Regions from separate parts of the Streptomyces sp. NPDC005004 genome, predicted to be linked through region 2. Evidence: riboswitches for the same ligand, from Rfam matches in the RefSeq annotation. Region 2 holds a riboswitch; the other holds the start of a gene.
What was found. Region 2 has a riboswitch for glycine ahead of gcvT (glycine cleavage system aminomethyltransferase GcvT). Riboswitches for the same ligand answer to the same signal wherever they lie in the genome.
Positions count from the first base shown of each region.

Region 1: it holds a riboswitch for glycine, as region 2 does, so the genes downstream of both, gcvP (aminomethyl-transferring glycine dehydrogenase) here and gcvT (glycine cleavage system aminomethyltransferase GcvT) in region 2, are expected to answer to the same signal.

Region 1 is NZ_JBSGAH010000009.1:5,688-16,594, reverse strand. It holds gene ACWEEU_RS14495 (ABC transporter permease) at 1-735, shown strand, start outside; gene ACWEEU_RS14490 (ABC transporter ATP-binding protein) at 795-1,889, shown strand; gene ACWEEU_RS14485 (TOBE domain-containing protein) at 1,918-2,337, shown strand; gene gcvP (aminomethyl-transferring glycine dehydrogenase) at 2,418-5,303, opposite strand; glycine riboswitch at 5,479-5,573, opposite strand; gene ACWEEU_RS14475 (PRC-barrel domain-containing protein) at 5,694-6,074, shown strand; gene ACWEEU_RS14470 (DNA polymerase IV) at 6,086-7,456, opposite strand; gene ACWEEU_RS14465 (MerR family transcriptional regulator) at 7,524-8,204, opposite strand; gene ACWEEU_RS14460 (bifunctional nuclease family protein) at 8,480-8,953, opposite strand; gene ftsR (transcriptional regulator FtsR) at 9,039-9,779, opposite strand; gene ACWEEU_RS14450 (FHA domain-containing protein) at 9,823-10,740, opposite strand; gene ACWEEU_RS14445 (DUF881 domain-containing protein) at 10,823-10,907, opposite strand, start outside.
Region 2 is NZ_JBSGAH010000024.1:56,504-67,410, reverse strand. It holds gene ACWEEU_RS27160 (L-serine ammonia-lyase) at 42-1,409, opposite strand; gene glyA (serine hydroxymethyltransferase) at 1,512-2,780, opposite strand; gene gcvH (glycine cleavage system protein GcvH) at 2,795-3,172, opposite strand; gene gcvT (glycine cleavage system aminomethyltransferase GcvT) at 3,298-4,428, opposite strand; glycine riboswitch at 4,474-4,581, opposite strand; glycine riboswitch at 4,582-4,680, opposite strand; gene ACWEEU_RS27140 (AAA family ATPase) at 4,858-5,523, shown strand; gene ACWEEU_RS27135 (enhanced serine sensitivity protein SseB) at 5,589-6,380, shown strand; gene ACWEEU_RS27130 (enhanced serine sensitivity protein SseB C-terminal domain-containing protein) at 6,478-7,296, shown strand; gene ACWEEU_RS27125 (ABC transporter permease) at 7,650-8,648, shown strand; gene ACWEEU_RS27120 (ABC transporter substrate-binding protein) at 8,705-10,450, shown strand; gene ACWEEU_RS27115 (ABC transporter permease) at 10,522-10,907, shown strand, end outside.

The sequences.
Region 1 (10,907 bases), on a different contig from region 2:
ATCGCGTTCCTGCTGGTGCCCCTCCTCGCGCTGCTCGTGCGCGCGCCCTGGAAGAGCCTGCCCGACCAGTTGACCAGCCCCGAGGTGTGGCAGGCGTTGCAGTTGTCGCTGATCAGCGCGACGGCCGCCACCGCGGTGAGTCTCGTCCTCGGAGTGCCGCTGGCGTGGATCCTCGCGCGCACCGAGTTTCCCGGCCGGGGAATCCTGCGCGCCCTGGTGACGCTGCCGCTGGTGCTGCCGCCGGTCGTCGGAGGTGTGGCCCTGCTGCTCGCCCTCGGGCGCAACGGCGTCGTCGGCAAGTGGCTGGACGCCTGGTTCGGGATCACCCTGCCGTTCACCACCGCCGGTGTGATCATCGCGGAGGCGTTCGTCGCGATGCCCTTCCTGGTCATCAGCGTCGAGGGCACCCTGCGTGCGGCCGACCCTCGCTTCGAGGAGGCGGCCACCACGCTCGGCGCGTCCCGCTTCACCGCGTTCCGCCGGGTCACCCTGCCGCTGATCGCGCCCGGTGTCGCCGCCGGTTCCGTCCTGGCCTGGGCGCGCGCGCTCGGCGAGTTCGGCGCGACGATCACCTTCGCGGGCAACTTCCCGGGCCGTACCCAGACCATGCCGCTCGCGGTCTACCTCGCCCTGCAGAACGACCCCGAGGCGGCGATCTCCCTCAGCCTGATCCTGCTGGCCGTGTCCATCGCGGTCCTGGCGGGGCTGCGGGACCGGTGGATGACGGGAGCGTGACGGTGCCGCGAGGATGGAAGCCGGCCCCTGCGCGCGTACCGACGGAGGACAGTTCCCCGATGACCGAGATCAACGCGCCCCACGCGGGTGTGAGCGACGTCGCGGCCACGGGCGAGGAGGGCCTGGACGCCCGGCTCGTCGTCGACCGGGGCGCTTTCCGCCTCGACGTGTCGCTGCGCGCCGCCCCCGGTGACGTGGTGGCGCTGCTCGGGCCCAACGGCGCGGGCAAGACCACCGCGTTGCGGGCCCTCGCGGGCCTGATCCCGCTCACCGAGGGGCATCTGCGCCTGGACGGCGACCGACTGGAGCGCACCCCGCCGGAGTCCCGTCCGGTCGGCGTGGTCTTCCAGGACTATCTGCTCTTCCCGCATCTGTCCGCCCTGGACAACGTGGCGTTCGGACCGCGCTGCCAGGGGGTGGGCAAGGCGGAGGCGCGCGCCCAGGCCGCGGAGTGGCTGGACCGGCTGGGGCTCGCCGATCACGTGAACGCCAGGCCGCGGCGGCTCTCCGGCGGGCAGGCCCAGCGCGTCGCCGTGGCGCGGGCGCTGGCCACCCGTCCCCGGCTGCTGCTGCTCGACGAGCCGCTGGCCGCCCTGGACGCGCGCACCCGGCTGGAGGTCCGCTCCCAGCTGCGGCGCCATCTCGCGGAGTTCGAGGCCGTCGCCGTCCTGGTGACGCACGATCCGCTGGACGCCATGGTGCTCGCGGACCGGCTGGTGGTCGTGGAGCACGGCCGTGTGGTGCAGGAGGGCAGCCCCACGGAGATCGCCCGCCATCCGCGCACGGAGTACATCGCGCGGCTCGTCGGCCTCAACCTCTACCGGGGAACCGCCGACGGGCACACCGTACGACTGGACACCGGGCCGGAGGTCACGACCACCGAGGAGCTGGCCGGGCCGGTCTTCGTCGCCTTCCCGCCGGTCGCGGTGACCCTGTTCCGGGACCGTCCGACCGGGGCCAGCGCCCGCAACCTCTGGCGCTGCCATGTCGTCGGCCTGGAATCCCACGGCGACCAGATCCGCGTGGACCTGACGGGCGACCTGCCCCTGGCCGCCGACCTCACCACGGCAGCGGCGGCGGAACTCGGCCTTCACCCGGGCGCCGCAGTCTGGGCGACCGTCAAGGCGACGCAGACGCACGCTTACCCGGAGTGAGTGTGCGCACCCCGTACGGTGGGGCGCCATGACCATGAGTATCCGCAACCAGCTTCCCGGCACCGTCACGGCGGTCCATTCCGGCGAGGTCATGGCGACCGTCAAGGTCCAACTGACCGGCGGTCAGGACATCACCGCGGCGATCACTCTGGAGGCCGCCGAGGACCTGGGCCTTCGGGAGGGCACGTCCGTGCGCGCCCTGGTGAAGGCGACGGAGGTCTCGCTCGCCACCGAGCCCGTGCACCACATCTCGATCCGCAACCAGCTCGCGGGCACCATCACGGACATCACCACCGGCGAGGCCATGGCCGCGGTGAAGATCGCGGTGCCGGGCGCCGAGCTGACCTCCGCCATCACCCATGAGTCGGCGGAGGAGCTGAAGCTGGCGACGGGCTCCGACGTGGTCGCGCTGATCAAGTCGACGGAAGTCTCGCTGGCCACCGTCTGAGAAAACGCCGAGGGGCGGCCCCCAACCCGTGAATCCACCGGATCCACGGGCCGGGGGCCGCCCCTCGCGCGTGTGCGGGCTCAGTCCTCGTACGCGTCCGGCGGCGGGCAGGAGCACACCAGGTTGCGGTCGCCGAAGGCCTGGTCGATGCGGCGCACCGGCGGCCAGTACTTGTCGGCGGCCGAGACCCCGGCCGGGAAGACGGCCTCCTCGCGGCTGTACGGGTGCGTCCACTCGCCACCGAGCGCGGCGGCGGTGTGCGGGGCGCCGTGCAGCGGGTTGTCCTCGGCGGGCCAGACGCCGGAGCCGACCTTGTCGATCTCGGCGCGGATCGCGATCATCGCGTCGCAGAACCGGTCCAGCTCGGCCAGGTCCTCCGACTCGGTCGGCTCGATCATCAGCGTGCCGGCGACCGGGAAGGACATGGTCGGCGCGTGGAAGCCGTAGTCGATCAGGCGCTTGGCCACGTCGTCCACGCTGACGCCGGTCGCCTTGGTCAGCGGACGCAGGTCGATGATGCACTCGTGCGCGACCAGGTTGCCGGGGCCGGTGTAGAGCACCGGGTAGTGCGGCTCCAGGCGCTTGGCGACGTAGTTCGCGGAGAGCACGGCCACCTGGGTGGCGCGCTTGAGCCCCTCGCCGCCCATGAGGCGGACGTACGCCCACGAGATCGGCAGGATGCCCGCGCTGCCCCAGGGCGCCGCCGAGATCGGGCCGACACCCGTCTCGGGACCGGCGGCCGGCTGGAGCGGGTGGTTGGGCAGGTACGGCGCGAGGTGCGCGCGCACGGCCACCGGGCCGACGCCCGGGCCACCGCCGCCGTGCGGGATGCAGAACGTCTTGTGCAGGTTCAGGTGGGAGACGTCGCCGCCGAAGTGGCCGGGCTTGGCGAGGCCGACCAGGGCGTTGAGGTTGGCGCCGTCGACGTACACCTGGCCGCCCGCGTCGTGCACCTGGGCGCAGATGTCCGCGACGTGCTCCTCGAAGACGCCGTGGGTCGACGGGTAGGTGATCATCAGCACGGAGAGCTGGTCGCGGTGCTGCTCGATCTTGGCGCGCAGGTCCTCGACGTCGATCTCGCCGTCCTCGGCGGTCTTGACGACGACGACCTTCATCCCGGCCATCGCGGCGCTCGCCGCGTTGGTGCCGTGCGCGGAGGACGGGATGAGGCAGACGGTGCGCTGCTCGTCGCCGTTCGCGCGGTGGTAGGCGCGGACGGCCAGCAGACCGGCGAGCTCGCCCTGGGACCCGGCGTTGGGCTGGAGGGAGACCTTGTCGTAGCCGGTGACCTCCGCGAGCCGGTCCTCCAGCTCGTGGATGAGGGTGAGGTAGCCCTCGGCCTGGTCGGCGGGCGCGAAGGGGTGCAGCTGGCCGAACTCGGGCCAGGTGACCGGCTCCATCTCGGTGGTCGCGTTCAGCTTCATGGTGCAGGAGCCGAGCGGGATCATGCCCCGGTCGAGCGCGTAGTCGCGGTCGGACAGCTTGCGCAGGTAGCGCAGCATGGCCGTCTCGGAGCGGTGCTCGTGGAAGACCGGGTGGGTGAGGTAGTCGTCGGTGCGCAGGAGCGCCTCGGGCAGCGCCTCGGCCGCGGCCGCGTCCAGCGCCTCGATGTCGCCCTCGACGCCGAAGGCGGCGAACACGGCGGCGACCTGGGCGCGGTTGGTGGTCTCGTCGCAGGCCAGGGAGACGTGGTCGGCGTCGACCTGGCGCAGGTTGACCCAGCCCTTGCGCGCGGCGGCGACGACGTCGGCGGCCTTGCCGGGCACGCGCGCGGTGAGCGTGTCGAAGTAGGCGCCGTGGACGATCTCGACGCCGCCCGCCTTCAGGCCCTCGGCGAGGATCGTGGCGTAGCGGTGGGTGCGGCGGGCGATGGTGCGCAGGCCGTCGGGGCCGTGGTAGACGGCGTACATCCCGGCCATGACGGCGAGCAGGACCTGCGCGGTGCAGATGTTGCTGGTGGCCTTCTCGCGGCGGATGTGCTGCTCACGGGTCTGCAGCGCGAGCCGGTACGCCTTGTGGCCGTCCGCGTCCACGGAGACGCCGACGAGACGGCCGGGCAGGCTGCGGGCGAACTTCTCGTGCACCGCCATGTAACCGGCGTGCGGGCCGCCGAAGCCCATGGGCACGCCGAAGCGCTGGGTGGTGCCGATGGCGATGTCCGCGCCCAGTTCGCCGGGCGAGGTGAGCAGGGTGAGGGCGAGCAGGTCGGCGGCGACGGTGACGAGCGCGCCCAGTTCGTGCGCCTGCTCGATCACGGGCTTCAGGTCGCGCACGGCACCGGAGGCGCCGGGGTACTGGAGCAGGACGCCGGTGATGTCACGGGCGGCGATGTCGGCCGGGATGCCTTCGCTCAGGTCGGCGACGACGATCTCGACGCCGGTCGGCTCGGCGCGGGTCTCGATGACCGCGACGGTCTGCGGCAGCGTGTCCGCGTCGACCAGGAAGAGGCCCTTCTTGTTCTTGCCCATGCGCCGGGAGAGCGCCATGGCCTCGGCGGCGGCGGTGCCCTCGTCGAGGAGGGAGGCGCCGGAGGTGGGCAGCCCGGTCAGCTCGGCGACCATCGTCTGGAAGTTCAGCAGGGCCTCCAGACGGCCCTGGGAGATCTCCGGCTGGTACGGCGTGTAGGCGGTGTACCAGGCCGGGTTCTCCATGACGTTGCGCAGGATGACCGGCGGGGTGAAGGTGCCGTGGTAGCCGAGCCCGATCATGGAGCCGAGGACCTGGTTGCGGTCCGCGAGGGAACGCAGTTCCGCGAGCACCTCGGCCTCGGTGCGGGCGTCCGGCAGGTCGAGGGCGTCGGTGTTCTTGATGACGTCCGGGACGGCGGCGGCGGTCAGCTCGTCCAGGGAGCCGTAGCCGACCTGCGCGAGCATCTTGGCCCGTGCCTCGTGGTCGGGCCCGATGTGACGCTGCTCGAAGGGGATGCCCGCTTCGAGTGCGGAGAGCGGAATGCGAGGGGCGGTCATGTGCGGAGGCCTCCTGGTCTGGCGCGACCTGCGAGGGGCACCTCGGCGCGGGTGCCCACCGGCCTCCCCCTCTGTCATCTCATACCTGAGAGCTTCACCGGAGGCCCGAGGACCCCGGCTTTCACCGTCGGTGAGAGCGGGAGCCGTGGACGCCCGCCCTGCTTTCCAGAGTGACCTCGTCCGTGCGGTACGGGTGCCTGAGAGATTCCGGGGAGGAGTTGCTCCTTCGGCGCCTCCGACTTGCTCGGAGGACTCTCCCGCACGGGGTCAGCAGCCGTTGTCAGGGTACCAGCGGGGCCGTGACCCGCGGCGTTCGAGTGGCCGCCACGCTCATTCTGCTCTTTTGTAGTGCTAACGGATGAGTTGGGACCACGTGGAGGGAGAGGGACCGTGCAGACCGACATCGATCCGCGCAATCTGATCGGCCGCAAGGCGTTCGACCGCAACGGCACCAAGATCGGCACCATCGACGAGGTGTACCTCGACGACGCGACGGGCGTCCCCGAGTGGGCCGCCATACGCACCGGGCTCTTCTCCCGTGACGCCTTCGTCCCGCTCGAACCGAGCGAACTGGTCGAGGGCACCCTCCACGTCCCCTTCGAACGCGCGCTCATCAAGGACGCCCCGGACTTCGGTGTGGGCCGCCATCTCTCCCCCGAGCAGGAGCTCCAGCTCTACCACCACTACGGCCTCGACGTGGGCTCCTCCCCCGGCGCTCCCAAGGTCCCGGACCGCGACTTCGGCAAGCTCGCCGGCACCGAGGACGCCTGACCCCTTCTCCCTCACGCCCCTCTCTCCGTCTCCGCCGCGTCGGTCGCCCTCACCACCAGCGGCAGCGGGTCGGCAGGCTCCAGGTCCGGGTCGTCCACCCGGAAGGTCCGCACCCGGCCCGGCGCGGTGGAGAGCGGCGTCTCGAAGCGCACGGTGACCCGGCCGAGCCCGCTGCCCTGCACCCAGCCGGGCCCGTGCTCGGCGTGCCGCACGTCCTGGCCGGGCCGCCACTGCCGCTCCGGCGGCGCGGCCGGAGCGGCCGGGAGCGGCTCGGGCGTGGCTTCCTCGGGCGTCTCGGCGGCCAGCTCGCCCGCGGCCTGCGCGAACAGATCCTCCTGGGTGTAGTCGGCCAGTCCGGTGACGCCGACGCCGAGCAGCCGCACCCCGCCGGTGGTGTCGACCGACTCCAGGAGCCGCGCGGCCGCCTCCCGGACCACCGTCGGGTCGTCCGTGGGCCCGCGCAGCGTCTCGGAGCGGGTCAGCGTCGAGAAGTCGTACCGCCGCACCTTGAGCACGATGGTGCGGCCGGACAGTCCCGCGCCGCGCAGCCGCCGTACGCACCGGTCGGCGAGCCGCCGCACCTCCAGGCCGATCCTCAGCCGGTCGTGGATGTCGACGTCGTAGGTGTCCTCGACGGAGACCGACTTGGCCTCGCGCTCGGCGACCACCGGCCGGTCGTCGCGCGCCAGCGCCATCGCGTACAGCGCGTGGCCGTGGGCCTTGCCGAGCAGCCGGACCAGTTCGTCCTCGCCGGCCTCGGCCAGTTCGTCCACGGTGGTGATCCCGGCCCGGCGCAGGTGGTCGCCGGTGGCGGGGCCGACTCCGGGCAGCGTCCGCACCGGCATCGGTCCGAGGAGGGCGCGCTCGGTGCCGGGTTCTATCAGACACAGTCCGTCGGGCTTGGCGCGCTCGGAAGCGATCTTCGCGAGCATCTTGGAGGCGGCGAGCCCGACCGAGCCGGTGAGCCCGGTGACCTCCCGGATGTCGGCGCGCAGTCTGACACCGACCGCACGCGCCGAGGGCTCGTCCCAGGCCGTCCCCCCGGCCTCCAGGTCCACGAACGCCTCGTCCAGGCTCAGGGGCTCCACCAGCGGCGACAGCTCGCGCAGCAGGGCCATCACCTGCTCGCTGACCGAGCGGTAGACGGCGAAGCGGGGCGTGACGTACGCGGCGTTCGGCGCCCGTCTGCGCGCCTGGGCCGTCGGCATCGCCGAGTGCACTCCGAACGCCCGCGCCTCGTACGACGCGGTGGCCACGACCCCGCGCGGGCCGAGGCCGCCGACCACGACCGCCTTGCCGCGCAGGCTCGGCTTGGACGCCTGCTCCACCGAGGCGTAGAAGGCGTCCATGTCGAGATGGAGGATCGTCGGCGCGGCTCTCACATGTCCGATGGTGCACCACACCACTGACAACGCCCGTCACCCGGCGCCGCGAGAACCTTCCGTGGGCTCAGACGGCCCGGTTGCGCCGCCTGGCCAGTTCGTCGGCGGGGTTGTGCCCGATCAGCGTCTCGCCGGTGTCGACGCGCTCGCCGTGCAGTTGGGACAGCGCGCTCTCCACGTCCCGCCACACCACGCCCACGGCGATGCCGAAGATGCCCTGGCCGCCCTGGAGCAGGGCGTGGACCTCGTCCGGGGAGGTGCACTCGTAGACCGTGGCGCCGTCGCTCATCAGCGTCATGCGCTCCAGGTCGCGGAAGCCGCGGTCCCTGAGGTGCTGTACCGCCGAACGGATGTTCTGCAGCGAGACACCGGTGTCCAGGAAGCGCTTGACGATCTTGAGGACGACCACGTCCCGGAAGCTGTACAGCCGCTGGGTGCCCGAGCCGTGGGCGGGTCGCACGCTCGGCTCCACCAGGCCGGTGCGGGCCCAGTAGTCGAGCTGCCGATAGGTGATGCCGGCCGCCGCGCAGGCCGTGGGCCCGCGGTAGCCGATCTCCTCGGATGCCGTCGCCGCCCCTTCGCCCTCCGGCACTGCGGTTGGCCGCTGCGCGGCGTGTTCCGCCGCGCCGCTGGGCTGGGGATACCCCCCGCTCGGGCGGAGCCGCGAGCTTGGGGGAGGGTACGGACCGCTCGCCCCGAACCCGTTTCCGGGGGCGCCCCCAGCCGTACCGTCGCCGCTGGTTCTCACGCCGACCTCCGTCCTTGACCTGCCATCTCGACGGTAGGCAGTCACCAGGGGTGCGTCAACGATCGCCACACTCGGCACGCCGAGTGATAATCACCCTGAGAGTGGTTTCTCGTGTCCCACCGCGGGGAAAGGCTAGCCGAATGCGCTCGCGAGGGGTCGTAGGACGCTCTCACGCGCCGTTGGCAATTGCCCGCCCGTGACACCGCTTCCAGCCGCGCGGCACGGCGGCACGGGGCAGCCCCGTGGCCTCTGACCACGGGGTCCGCGCCGGTGCCTCACTGGCTGCTGGTGCCGAAGTCCTCGGGCGAGATCTGGTCGAGGAACTCGCGGAATTTCTCCACCTCGTCCTCCTGCTCGTCCGGGATGGCGATGCCCGCATCGTCGAGCACCCCGTCACTCCCGTAGATCGGCGTGCCGGTGCGCAGGGCCAGCGCTATGGCGTCGGAGGGACGCGCGCTCACCTCGACCCCGCTGGCGAACACCAGCTCCGCGTAGAAGACGCCCTCACGCAGATCCGTGATGCGCACTTCGGTCAGCTCCTGACCGACGGCCTCCAGCACGTCCTTGAACAGGTCGTGCGTCAGCGGCCGCGCGGGGGCCATGCCCTGCTGGGCGAAGGCGATCGCCGTCGCCTCCCCGGGCCCGATCCAGATGGGGAGGTAGCGGTCGCCTCCCACTTCGCGCAGGAGCACGATCGGTTGGTTGGAGGGCATTTCGACCCGGACACCTACGACATCGAGCTCGTTCACACAGCAACCCTAGGCCGTGCCCGGGACGTTTGGGTAGTCGGGCCGGGAACAGGTGGGCGATCCGGTCCCCCCTCGGGGCCCCGGTTCAGGGCAGCCGGACCCCGAGCGCGGACTTCACCAGGGCCGCGTGCAGCTTCATGGTGAGCGCCGCCAGCTCCTTCGTACGCGCCTCGGCGTGGGCCCTGGTCTGCGGGTTGCGGTGGCGCTTGAGCGGAGCCACCACCTGGTCCACCAGGCCCGCCTCGCGCTCGGCCGCCGCCTTCATGACCCGAAGATGGCGCGGCTCGATCCCGAATCCGCCGAGTTCGGCCACGAGAGCCGCCACCGTGACGGCCTCGGCGTCGTAGACCCCGTCCGCCAGCGGAGCGATGAGGCCGTACGACTCCCACTCCCGCAGCTCGGCCTCGTCGATGTCGGCGGCCGCCAGCAGCTCGTCCCGGCCGATCCGGGCCACCGTGGGCCCCTCGGCCAGGTCGTCCGCCGTGTCCTCCGCGGAGCGCTGGCGCCCCACGACGGGCAACTGGACGGCCTCACCGCGCTCCATGGCGTCCAGATGCTCGCGGATCACCTTCAGCGGCAGATAGTGGTCCCGCTGCATTCTCAGGATGTGGCCCAGCCGCTCGACGTCCTCGGCACCGAACTTGCGGTACCCCGAGGGCGTCCGGCGCGGCTCGACGAGGCCCTCCGACTCCAGGAAACGGATCTTGGAGATGGTGACTTCGGGGAACTCGTCGCGCAGCACGTTCAGCACGGTGCCGATGCTCATCGGTTCGCTGTCCCTGGCGGCGGTACCGCTTCCGGCACCGCCGCTCGGTGTGTGAAGCATGGACCTTCCCTGTGGTTCCCCCGGACGGGTGCCCGGGGGTAGGTCAGACGCCCTGCCGGCTCGCGTAGAAGACGAGCCGGTACTTGCCGATCTGCACCTCGTCACCGTTGGCCAGCGGGACCTCGTCGATCCGCTCACGGTTGACGTACGTGCCGTTCAGACTGCCCACGTCCGCCACGGTGAAGGAGCCGTCCGCAGCGCGCCGGAACTCCACGTGACGGCGCGAGACCGTCACGTCGTCCAGGAAGATGTCGCTCTGCGGATGACGGCCGGCCGTGGTCAGGTCACTGTCCAGCAGGAAGCGGCTGCCCGAGTTCGGACCCCGGCGCACCACCAGGAGGGCCGAGCCCGCCGGAAGCGCGTCGACCGCGGCCTGCGCCTCGGGCGACAGCATCGGGACCGCCGTCTGACCGGTCATCTCGGCGTCGTACGCCTCGAGGCCGGAGATGGAGATCGTCGACGTGGTCTCCGAGGCACGCTCGGGCGTCGCGCCCGGGCGCAGCGGCGCACCGCAGTTGGAACAGAAACGGGCGTTCTGCGCGTTGCGGTTCCCGCACCTGGAACACTCCAGGACCGACATGGACCCCCCGGGGGCGTTGGACGCGGACGGATCGGAGGCAAACCCTCCACCCGCACTTGAGGTTGACGGTTGTCCGAAACCTATGCCGCCGGACCCGGCAGGGTCAACGGACGCCGCGCCCTGGCCTCCCGAATTGCCACCGGCCGGACCAGCGACCTCGTCGCGGAACAGCGGACGGGGGCCGTCTTCTCCGGACTGTGCGCGATGACGGGCCGTCGCGTTGTCGCCGCCCTCTCGCGCGCTCTTGCCGAACAACTTCCCAAACAACTTCACGGGCGATTCCCCTTGACCGAAACAGACCCGCCCGTGGGGCAGGACGAACCCTGATTGCCGACACCGGCCGATCCGGACATCTTCACAACGTCCGTATCCACCAGACAGTTTCCACCACGCACCACCCCTTCGGTGCGCCGACCCCCCGCAACCTCATGCCCCTGCCGGACTCGGCCCATGCACCACCGGTTCACCGGGAGGACGACCGAGCGTAGTCAGGCTGCTTCGCCTGCCGCAAGGCATCCACGACGATCTTGTTCGACCGCTCGACACTC
Region 2 (10,907 bases):
ACCGTCACGCCCACGCGCACTGGGGCTGCTGCTGCGCGGCCTCAGCACTCGATGATGTTCACCGCCAGACCGCCCCGCGCCGTCTCCTTGTACTTCACGCTCATGTCCGCCCCCGTCTCCTTCATCGTCTTGATGACCTTGTCGAGGGAGACCATGTGGGCGCCGTCGCCGCGCATGGCCATCTTGGCGGCGGTGACCGCCTTCACCGCGGCCATGCCGTTGCGCTCGATGCAGGGGATCTGGACCAGGCCGCCGACCGGGTCGCAGGTGAGGCCGAGGTTGTGTTCCATGCCGATCTCGGCGGCGTTCTCGACCTGCTCGGGGGAGCCGCCGAGGACCTCGGCCAGCGCGCCCGCCGCCATGGAGCAGGCGGAGCCGACCTCGCCCTGGCAGCCGACCTCGGCGCCGGAGATGGAGGCGTTCTCCTTGAAGAGCATGCCGATCGCGCCCGCCGCCAGGAGGAAGCGGATCACGCCCTCCTCGTCGGCGCCGGGCACGAAGTTGACGTAGTAGTGCAGCACCGCCGGGATGATGCCGGCCGCGCCGTTGGTGGGGGCGGTGACCACGCGGCCGCCCGCCGCGTTCTCCTCGTTGACCGCCATCGCGTAGAGGGTGATCCACTCCATGGCGTGCGCGAGCGGGTTGCCCTCGGCGCGCAGCTGACGGGCGGAGACGGCGGCGCGGCGGCGGACGCGCAGGCCGCCCGGGAGGATGCCCTCGCGGGACATGCCCCGGCGCACGCACTCGCGCATGACCTGCCAGATCTCCAGCAGACCCTCGCGGATCTCCTCCTCCGTGCGCCAGGCCCGCTCGTTCTCCAGCATCAGGGAGGAGATCGACAGGCCCGTCTCCTTGGTCAGACGCAGCAGCTCGTCGCCCGTGCGGAAGGGGTACTTCAGCACCGTGTCGTCCAGCACGATGCGGTCCGCGCCCACCGCCTCCTCGTCCACGACGAAGCCGCCGCCGACCGAGTAGTACGTCTTGGTGAGCAGCTCGGCGCCCGAGGCGTCGTACGCCCACAGGGTCATGCCGTTGGCGTGGTAGGGCAGGGCCTTGCGGCGGTGCAGGAGCAGGTCGTCGTCGAAGGAGAACGGGATCTCGCGCTCGCCGAGCAGGCTGAGGCGACCCGCCTTCTTGATCCCCTCCACCCGGTCGTCCGCGCCCTCCACGTCCACCGTGCGCGGGGAGGCGCCCTCCAGGCCGAGCAGGACCGCCTTCGGGGTGCCGTGGCCGTGGCCGGTCGCGCCGAGCGAGCCGTACAGCTCGCAGCGCACGGCGGCGACGGAGTCCAGCAGACCCTCGTTGCGCAGGCGGCGGGCGAACATGCGTGCCGCGCGCATCGGGCCCACCGTGTGGGAGCTGGACGGGCCGATGCCGATCGAGAATAGGTCGAAGACCGAGACGGCCACGGTGACTCCTCAATGACGAACAAGTACAAAAGTGATGCTGACAGAGCACGGGTGCCCCGCCCACGGGACGGTGGGCGGGGCACCCAAGTGAACTTCGGGGTACTACTCGCCCAGCGTGGGGTACAGCGGGTGCTTGTCGGCCAGCGCCCGCACCCGGCCGCGCAGCGCCTCGACGTCGTACGACGGCTTCAGCGCCTCCGCGATCACGTCCGCGACCTCGGCGAAGTCCTCGGCCGTGAAGCCGCGGGTCGCCAGCGCCGGCGTGCCGATCCGCAGACCCGAGGTGACCATCGGGGGCCGCGGGTCGTTCGGGACGGCGTTGCGGTTGACCGTGATGCCCACCTCGTGGAGGCGGTCCTCGGCCTGCTGCCCGTCCAGCTCCGACTCACGCAGATCCACCAGGATCAGGTGCACGTCGGTGCCGCCGGAGAGCACGTTCACCCCGGCCGCGCGGGCGTCCGGCGCGGTCAGCCGCTCGGCGAGGATACGGGCACCCTCCACCGTACGACGCTGCCGCTCCTTGAACTCCTCCGAGGCGGCGACCTTGAAGGAGACCGCCTTCGCCGCGATCACGTGCTCCAGCGGGCCGCCCTGGAAACCGGGGAAGACCGAGGAGTTCAGCTTCTTGGCGAAGTCCTTCTTGGCGAGGATGATGCCGCCGCGCGGACCGCCGAGCGTCTTGTGCGTGGTGGAGGTCACCACGTCCGCGTACTCGACCGGGTTCGGGTGCAGCCCCGCCGCGACCAGACCGGCGAAGTGCGCCATGTCGACCCACAGGTGGGCCCCGGTCTCGTCCGCGATCCGCCGGAACTCCGCGAAGTCGAGCTGCCGCGGGTACGCCGACCAGCCCGCGATGATCACCTTCGGGCGGTGCTCCTTGGCGAGGCGCTCGACCTCGGCCATGTCGACCAGTCCGGTCTCCTCGTCCACGTGGTAGGCGACCACGTCGAACTGCTTGCCGGAGAAGTTCAGCCGCATCCCGTGGGTGAGGTGGCCGCCGTGCGCGAGGTCCAGACCCAGGATGGTGTCCCCGGGCTGGGCCAGCGCGAACAGCGCCGCCTGGTTCGCGGAGGCGCCCGAGTGCGGCTGCACGTTGGCGTACTCGGCGCCGAACAGCTCCTTCACCCGGTCGATGGCGATCTGCTCGGCCACGTCCACGTGCTCGCAGCCGCCGTAGTAGCGGCGGCCCGGGTAGCCCTCGGCGTACTTGTTGGTCAGGACGGAGCCCTGCGCCTCCATCACCGCGAGCGGCGCGAAGTTCTCGGAGGCGATCATCTCGAGGGTGGACTGCTGGCGGCGCAGCTCGGCGTCGACCGCGGCGGCGACCTCGGGGTCCAGCTCGTGCAGGGGCGTGTTCAGGACGTCAGTCATACGGCTCCGGCTCCTCAGCCTGCGGTGTAGGCGGTGTACTCGTCGGCGGAGAGCAGCTCCTCGGGCTTCTCCGCGGCGCGCACCTTGAACAGCCAGCCGCCCTCGAAGGGCGCGGAGTTCACCAGGGACGGGTCGTCGACGACGTCCTGGTTGATCTCCGTGATCTCACCGGTGACCGGCGAGTACAGCTCCGAGACCGACTTGGTGGACTCCAGCTCGCCACAGGACTCGCCCGCGGTCACCGTGTCGCCGACCTCGGGGAGCTGGACGAAGACCACGTCGCCGAGCGCGTTGGCCGCGTGCTCGGTGATGCCGACCGTCGAGACGCCGTCCTCGGCGTCCGACAGCCACTCGTGCTCCTTGGTGTAGCTCAGCTTCTGCGGGTTGCTCATGACCTGAATTCTCCTGTACGCGAGGGCGTGCTGGACGGACGAAGGGGACGTAAACCGCTGATGAGCGGGGAAAATGTGCGCAGGGTCACGCCGAAGCGGCAGCGAGGACGCGCGGCGCCCTGTGGCTACTTCTGGCGCTTGTAGAACGGCAGCGCCACGACCCGGTACGGCTCGTGGCTGCCCCGGATGTCCACGCCGACGCCCTCGGTGCCCGGCGCCGCGTGCGCCGCGTCCACGTAGGCGATGGCGATCGGGCTGCCCAGGGTGGGGGAGGGGGCGCCGGAGGTGACCTCGCCGATCACCTCGCCGCCCGCGACGACGGCGTACCCGGCGCGCGGCACCCGGCGGCCCTCGGCGATCAGGCCGACCAGGACGCGCGGCGGGTTCTGCTCGGCGCGCTCAGCGGCCTCGCTCAGCGCGGCGCGGCCCACGAAGTCGCCGTCCTTGCCGAACTTCACGACCCGGCCGAGACCGGCGTCGAACGGGGTCAGCTCGCGGGTCAGCTCGTGCCCGTACAGCGGCATACCCGCCTCGAGGCGCAGGGTGTCGCGGCAGGACAGACCGCAGGCGACCAGACCGGACGCCTCGCCCGCCTTGGTCAGCGCCTGCCACAGCTCGACCGCGTGCACCGGCTTCACGAACAGCTCGAAGCCGTCCTCGCCGGTGTAGCCGGTGCGGGCGATCAGCGCGGGGACGCCCGCGACGGTGCCGGGGAGCCCGGCGTAGTACTTGAGGTTGTCGAGGTCGGCGTCGGTGAGCGACTTGAGGATCGCGGGGGACTCCGGGCCCTGGACGGCGAGCAGCGCGTAGGCGTCGCGGTCGTCGCGGACCTCGGCGTCGAAGCCCGCCGCGCGCTCGGTCAGCGCGTCGAGGACGACCTGGGCGTTGGAGGCGTTGGCCACGACCATGTATTCGGAAGAAGCCTCGGTCTCGCCGAGCCGATAGACGATCAGGTCGTCCAGGATGCCGCCGTCGGCCTGGCAGATCATGGTGTAGCGGGCGCGGCCGAGACCCACCGAGGCGATGTCGCCGACCAGCGCGTAGTTCAGCAGCGCTGCCGCGTCGGGGCCGGTCACGGTGATCTCGCCCATGTGCGAGAGGTCGAAGAGACCGGCCCGGGTGCGCACCGCCAGGTGCTCGTCGCGCTCGGAGCCGTAGCGCAGGGGCATGTCCCAGCCGGCGAAGTCGGTCATGGTGGCGCCGAGCGCGCGGTGCACGGCGTCGAGCGCGGTGTGACGGAGTTCGGTGCTGCTCATCGGTCGGTCGTCTCCCAGGGCAACGGGGGATGGGGCGAGGAACGTTCCTCCCCATCTGTCATCGGAACCTGAGAGGTTCGCCATGACCCGCACGGTCACGGTTTGCACCTTGGGTGGAGCCACTGACGGCAGCGGCCCGCTTTTCAGATGTGCCTCGCCCGCGCGGTAACGGGGCCTGAGAGATTCAAGGGAGGGACTTGCTCCTTCGGCGCCCCGGCGACGTACTGCCAGGGACTCTCCCGCGCGGATTCAAGCGGCCGGTATGCAGTTGGCGGCCACATCATCGCACGGCGATCGCCGCCGCTGAAGGGGCGGCCGCCTGTGACCGGACCGTGGCAGGACGGACACGGAACCACCGACTTCCCGCATTACCTTCTCTTTACATGGGATGGGCAAGGGATTACCGAACCCAAGGGGAGGACGATCTCGGTGAACAGGACTCCGGCGTACGCCGCCACCGGCCTGGCGGTGCCGCGCCAGCCCTCCGCCCCGGCACGGGAACGCCGGGCCGCCGCCCGCCCCGCCCCCCTCGTACGCGACCTGCGCGAGTGCCCCGGCGGCACGCCTCGCGAGCTGCGCTTCGGCCCCCGCGACCTGGTGGTCGTCACCGGGCTGCCCGGCAGCGGCAAGTCCACCCTCATGCACCGCGTCGTCCCCGGCCGCCGCATCGACTCCCAGGACACCCGCGACCGCTGGCAGACCCGGCTGCCCGCCCTGCCGTACGCGCTCTACCGCCCCCTGGTCCGCCTCGCCCACTACGCCGGGCTGCGCCGCGCGCTGGCCACCGGCGAGGGCGTCGTCGTCCACGACTGCGGCACCCAGCCCTGGGTGCGCGCCTGGCTCGCCCACGAGGCCCGGCGCAGGGGCACCGCCCTCCACCTGGTCCTGCTCGACGTCGACGCCGAGGTCGCCCGCCACGGCCAGCGCGAGCGCGGCCGGGGCGTCTCCCGCTACGCCTTCGGACGGCACCGGCACACCACGGCGCGGCTGCTGCGCGCCGTGGAGCGCGGCGAACTGCCCCCGGGCTGCGCCTCGGCGGTGCTGCTGGACCGCGCCTCGGCGGACGGGCTGCGCCGGATCGACTTCGCGGCGTGAGGTCCGCCGCCCGCACCGGTTAGCCTTCTGCACCACAGCATGGTTTCCCGGCAGGCGGTAGGAACATGGACTTCCCGGCGGACTTTCCCGCGGACTTCCCGGCACAGGCGCACCCCCATCCGCACGGCGGGTGGCCCGGCAACGAGTTGGAGGAGGTGCTCTCGGCCTCCCTCGGCGTGCCCTCGGCGGGCGCCCGGATCGTCGAGGTCCTCTCCCGCAGCTTCGTGTGGATACCGCTGCCCAACGGCGGTGGCCCGCAGAGCGGTTCGCTCGACCTGCCCTCCGTGGAGATCGAGGGCCAGGTGTTCATCCCGGTCTTCAGCTCCGAGGAGCAGTTCCGCCAGTCGCCGGGCGCCCACCTCTCCTTCACCGTCGCCCCGGCCGTGGAATTCGCGCGCGGGCTGCCGCCGCAGGCGGGCATCGTGCTCAACCCCGGTGGCGTGGTGGGCGTTCCGCTGCCGCCCGAGGCGGTCGCCGAGCTGTGCCGGGCCGACCGCACGGCGCTCGACGGTCCGGCGGGCGGCGCCCGGGTCCGGCTCTTCGAGCCCGACTGGCAGGAGGACCCGGTGGACTTCCTCGCCGCCGCCTCGGCCGAGTTCGCGGGCACGGGCGTCGTCGTCACGGCCCGCCGCTGCCTCGCCGCCATCGAGACGGCCGATCCGGTCCTCTTCATCGGCGTCGAACTCTCCCAGTGGGAGGGCGACTTGCGCGCCCTGCCGTTGGAGGCGCTGGAGCGCGCCCTCGCTCAGTCCCCGGCGCCCTGGCCCGTCAACCTCGTCCTCCTGGACGTGGCGCAGGACCCGGTGGGCGACTGGCTGAAGACGAACGTGCGCCCCTTCTACCAGTACGGCAACTAGCCATCGGTACGGCAAGCAGTCCTCCATGGGGATCACGGCGATCGCCGCTTAAGCTGTCCTCCACACTGGGGCAAGAATCGAAGGGGCGGTAAGACAGGTGAGCGCGAGCCCGAGCGCCGGCGTCGAACACACACTCCGCCAGGTCACCCCCGGGCGTTACGACGCCTACGAGGCACTGCTGCGCGCCCTCGCCACCCCCTCGACCGGGCAGATCTGGATGCTGCTCTGGCACGGCCAGGCCGGCTCCCCGGACGCGCAGTACGGGAACATGGAGGTCGACGGCTTCGGCTACGCCCCCTGTGTGACCTCCGCGCAGGAGCTGTCCGCCAGCGGCTGGAGCCGGTCGTACGAGGTGGCCGAGGGACTCGACGTGGCCCGCACCCTCTACCCCGACCACTACGGTCTCTGGCTCAACCCGCACGCCCCCGGCGGCGGCGTCGGCATCCCCTGGCTGGACCTGCGCCGCATCGCCACGGGCCTGGACCGCCAGCCCGCGGGCCCCCTCAGCCTGTCCGAACCCGCCATCGAGGTGCCGGCGTTCTACGCCCTGCTCGCACAGAACGCCCACCGCACCCCCGCCCTGCGCTCGCTGCGCCGCGCCTGGGTGCAGCCCGCGCTCGGCGCGCCGTACCTCGCCATCGGCCTGGACGTGTACGAGACGACCCCGGCGGCGGTCGACTCGGTGCGGGCGATGATGCAGCAGTCGATCGGCGCGGTCCCCGACGGGCTGCCCGTCTCCACCGTCGCGATGACCGACGACTACGACCCGGTCGTGATGTGGATGCGGGCGAACGCGCGCCCCTTCTACGACCGCGAGGCGCACGTGGTCGGCGCGCAGCCCCAACTCCCGCCGTCCGTACGCCCTCAGGCACCCACCGCTGGCTACGGCTACCCACCCGTGCGCGGCAGTTACTGATCAACAGGCCCTCTCCGGAGGGCCTTTGGTTTTCCGCGAGCAAAGTTTGCGCAGTGGAAGGGCAAGGCGCCCGAGCGGCGGCGCCGTTCCATCCCAACCGCGTGGAATTGCCAGTCTGTCCCAACTGGCCACCATTCGGAGATGGTTACCCGCGGATCCGGTAACGGAAACCCCCTTCGGTGGATCACGGTTGCGCATCCTTTCCCCGTCAGGGCTGGCGGGTGATCGCGACGACGCTGAAGACTCCCGAATAGAACACGAGGTGGAGACCTTGTGTTCGAGTGCAAGTCGACATAGCCGCAATCCGCGGCAGGCACAGGCCGGTCACCACCGGCGAGAGGGGTCGGGTCACTGTGACCGCACCGATCGAGACCACCGGGGCGGCAGCCGAAGCACAGCCGGAAGCTGTGCTCGACGGCGCCGGCAAGGGGAAGATCGAGGGTCGTTCTCTCGGACAGATCGCCTGGACGCGGTTCAAGAAGGACAAGGCCGCCGTAGCCGGGGCCGTCATCGTCATCCTGCTGGTCGTGCTGGCGGTGCTCGCGCGTCCGCTCCAGGCCGCCTTCGGCCTCGATCCCAATGCCTTCCACCAGGATCTGATCGACGCCAACACCTCGCTGCCCAAGGGTGGTTGGGGCGGCATGAGCATGGAGCACCCGCTGGGTGTGGACCCCAAGTTCGGCCGTGACATCGCGACCCGCATCCTCGAGGGCTCCTGGGTGTCCCTCGTGGTCGCCTTCGGTGCGACGATCCTGTCCAACGTGATCGGCGCCATCCTCGGCGTCGTCGCCGGTTTCTACGGCGGCCGCGTGGACTCGATCATCAGCCGGCTGATGGACACTTTCCTCGCCTTCCCGCTGCTGCTCTTCGCCATCGCGATCTCGGCCACCCTCCAGGGCGGCGCCTTCGGTCTCACCGGCCTGCCGCTGCACCTGAGCGTGCTGATCTTCGTCATCGGCTTCTTCAACTGGCCCTACCTGGGCCGCATCGTGCGCGGCCAGACCCTCGCCCTGCGCGAGCGCGAGTTCGTCGACGCCTCGCGCGGCATGGGCGCCAAGGGCCCGTACATCCTCTTCCGCGAGCTGATGCCGAACCTGGTCGGCCCGATCATCGTCTACTCGACGCTGCTCATCCCGACCAACATCCTCTTCGAGGCATCGCTGAGCTTCCTCGGTGTCGGCATCCAGCCCCCGCAGGCGTCCTGGGGCGGCATGCTCCGCGACGCGGTCAACTTCTACGAGGTCGATCCGCAGTACATGATCGTCCCCGGTCTCGCCATCTTCGTGACTGTCCTGGCGTTCAACCTGCTCGGCGACGGTCTCCGCGACGCTCTCGACCCGCGCAGCCGCTGACGTCTGCCGCGGAGAGCCCAACCAAGTTTCCGATTCTGAAGGGGAAAGCGCCCATTATGCGAAGGTCAGCGCTGGCCGCTATCGCGGTCCTCGGGTCCGCGAGCCTGTTCGTCACAGGCTGCAGCAAGGCCGATTCCAACAAGAACGACGCCAAGTCGGCCCCGGCCAACGCCGCGACCAAGGGTGTCGTCAACGCCTCGGACAAGAAGGGCGGGACGGTCACCTACGAACTGTCCGACGTCCCGGACTCGTTCGACCCCGGCAACACGTACTACGCGTACATGTACAACCTCAGCCGGCTGTGGGCCCGCCCGCTCATGACCTTCCAGCCCGCCCCGGGCCAGAAGGGCAACACCCTGGTCCCCGACCTCGCGGCCGGCAAGGGTGTCCCGAGCGACGGCGGCAAGACCTGGACGTACAAGCTGCGTTCGGGCCTGAAGTACCAGGACGGCACGCCGATCACCTCGAAGGACGTCAAGTACGCCGTCGAGCGCTCCAACTTCGCGCGTGACGTGCTCTCCCTCGGCCCGAACTACTTCCAGCAGTACCTGGCCGGCGGCGACAAGTACAAGGGTCCCTACAAGGACAAGAGCGACAAGGGCCTCGCGTCCATCGCCACGCCGGACGACACCACGATCGTCTTCCACCTGAAGCAGGCCTTCCAGGAGTTCGACTACCTGGTCGCCGCGCCGCAGACCGCGCCGGTGCCGAAGGCCAAGGACAACGGTGTCGACTACGTCAAGAACATCGTTTCCTCCGGCTCCTACCAGTTCAAGAGCTACGACGAGGGCAAGCAGGCCGTCCTCGTGCGCAACAAGAACTGGGACGCCAAGACGGACCCGCTGCGCAAGCAGCTCCCGGACCAGATCGTCGTCAAGCTGAAGGTCAACCCGGAGACGATCGACAAGGACGTCCAGGCGGGCAAGGCCATCGAGCTGGCCGGCACCGGCGTCCAGGCCTCCACCCAGGCCCAGGTCCTCTCCGACCCGGACCAGAAGGCCAACACGGACAACACCTTCGGTGGCCGTCTCGTCTACCTGGCGATCAACACCAAGGTCGCCCCGTTCGACAAGGTCGAGTGCCGCAAGGCCGTGGAGTACGCGATCGACAAGGCCTCGGTGCAGACCGCCGAGGGCGGCCCGATCCGCGGTGACATCGCCTCCACCGTCCTGCCCCCCGACATCACCGGCTACCAGAAGGCCGACGCCTACGCGACGGCCGGCAGCAAGGGTGACGCCGCCAAGGCCAAGGAGCAGCTCAAGGCCTGCGGCAAGACGAAGATCAGCACCAACATCTCCGCGCGTTCCGACCGCCAGCAGGAGGTGGACGCGGCCACCGCGATCATCAACTCGCTGAAGAAGGTGGGCATCAACGCCTCCCTGAAGCAGTTCCCGTCGGGCAAGTACTTCACCGACTACGCGGGCGTGCCGAAGTTCACCAAGAAGCAGAACATCGGCCTGATGATGATGCAGTGGGGTGCCGACTGGCCCTCCGGCTACGGCTTCCTGCAGCAGATCCTGAACGGCAAGGCGATCAGCCAGTCGGGTAACACCAACCTGTCGCAGTACGACAACAAGGACGTCAACAAGCTCCTCGGCCAGTCCATCGCGACCCAGGGCGACTCCGAGCGCAACGCCCTGTACGCGCAGATCGACAAGAAGGTCATGGACGACGCGGCCCTGGTTCCGCTGACCTACTTCAAGGTCCTGCTGGCCCGCCCGTACAACAACACCAACCTGGTCTCCACTGCTGCCTTCAGCGGTCAGTACGACTACCTCAACATCGGCTCCAACAAGAAGTAGCAGCCCCGGAAGGCAGGTGAAGGCATTGGTGCCCGCGGGTCTACAGCCCGCGGGCACCAGCGCCGGTCCCCGTGATCTCGTACATCCTCCGCCGGACGTTCGCGGCAGTGATCCTGCTGCTGGTCGTCTCCGCGGTCACCTTCGCCATCTTCTTCCTGCTGCCACGGCTCGCCGGCCAGACAGCGGATCAACTGGCGCAGCAGTACATCGGCAAGAGCCCGTCGAAGGCGGACATCGCCGCGGTCAAGCACAACCTCGGTCTGGATCAGCCTGTCTACATCCAGTACTGGCACTTCATCAAGGGGATCGTGGCCGGCGCGACCTACGACCTCGGCCCCACCACGGTGCGCTGTGCCGCGCCGTGCTTCGGCTACTCCTTCAAGACCCACCAGGCCGTCTGGCCGGAGCTGGTCGACCGTCTTCCGGTCACCCTCTCGCTCGCCGTCGGCGCGGCCGT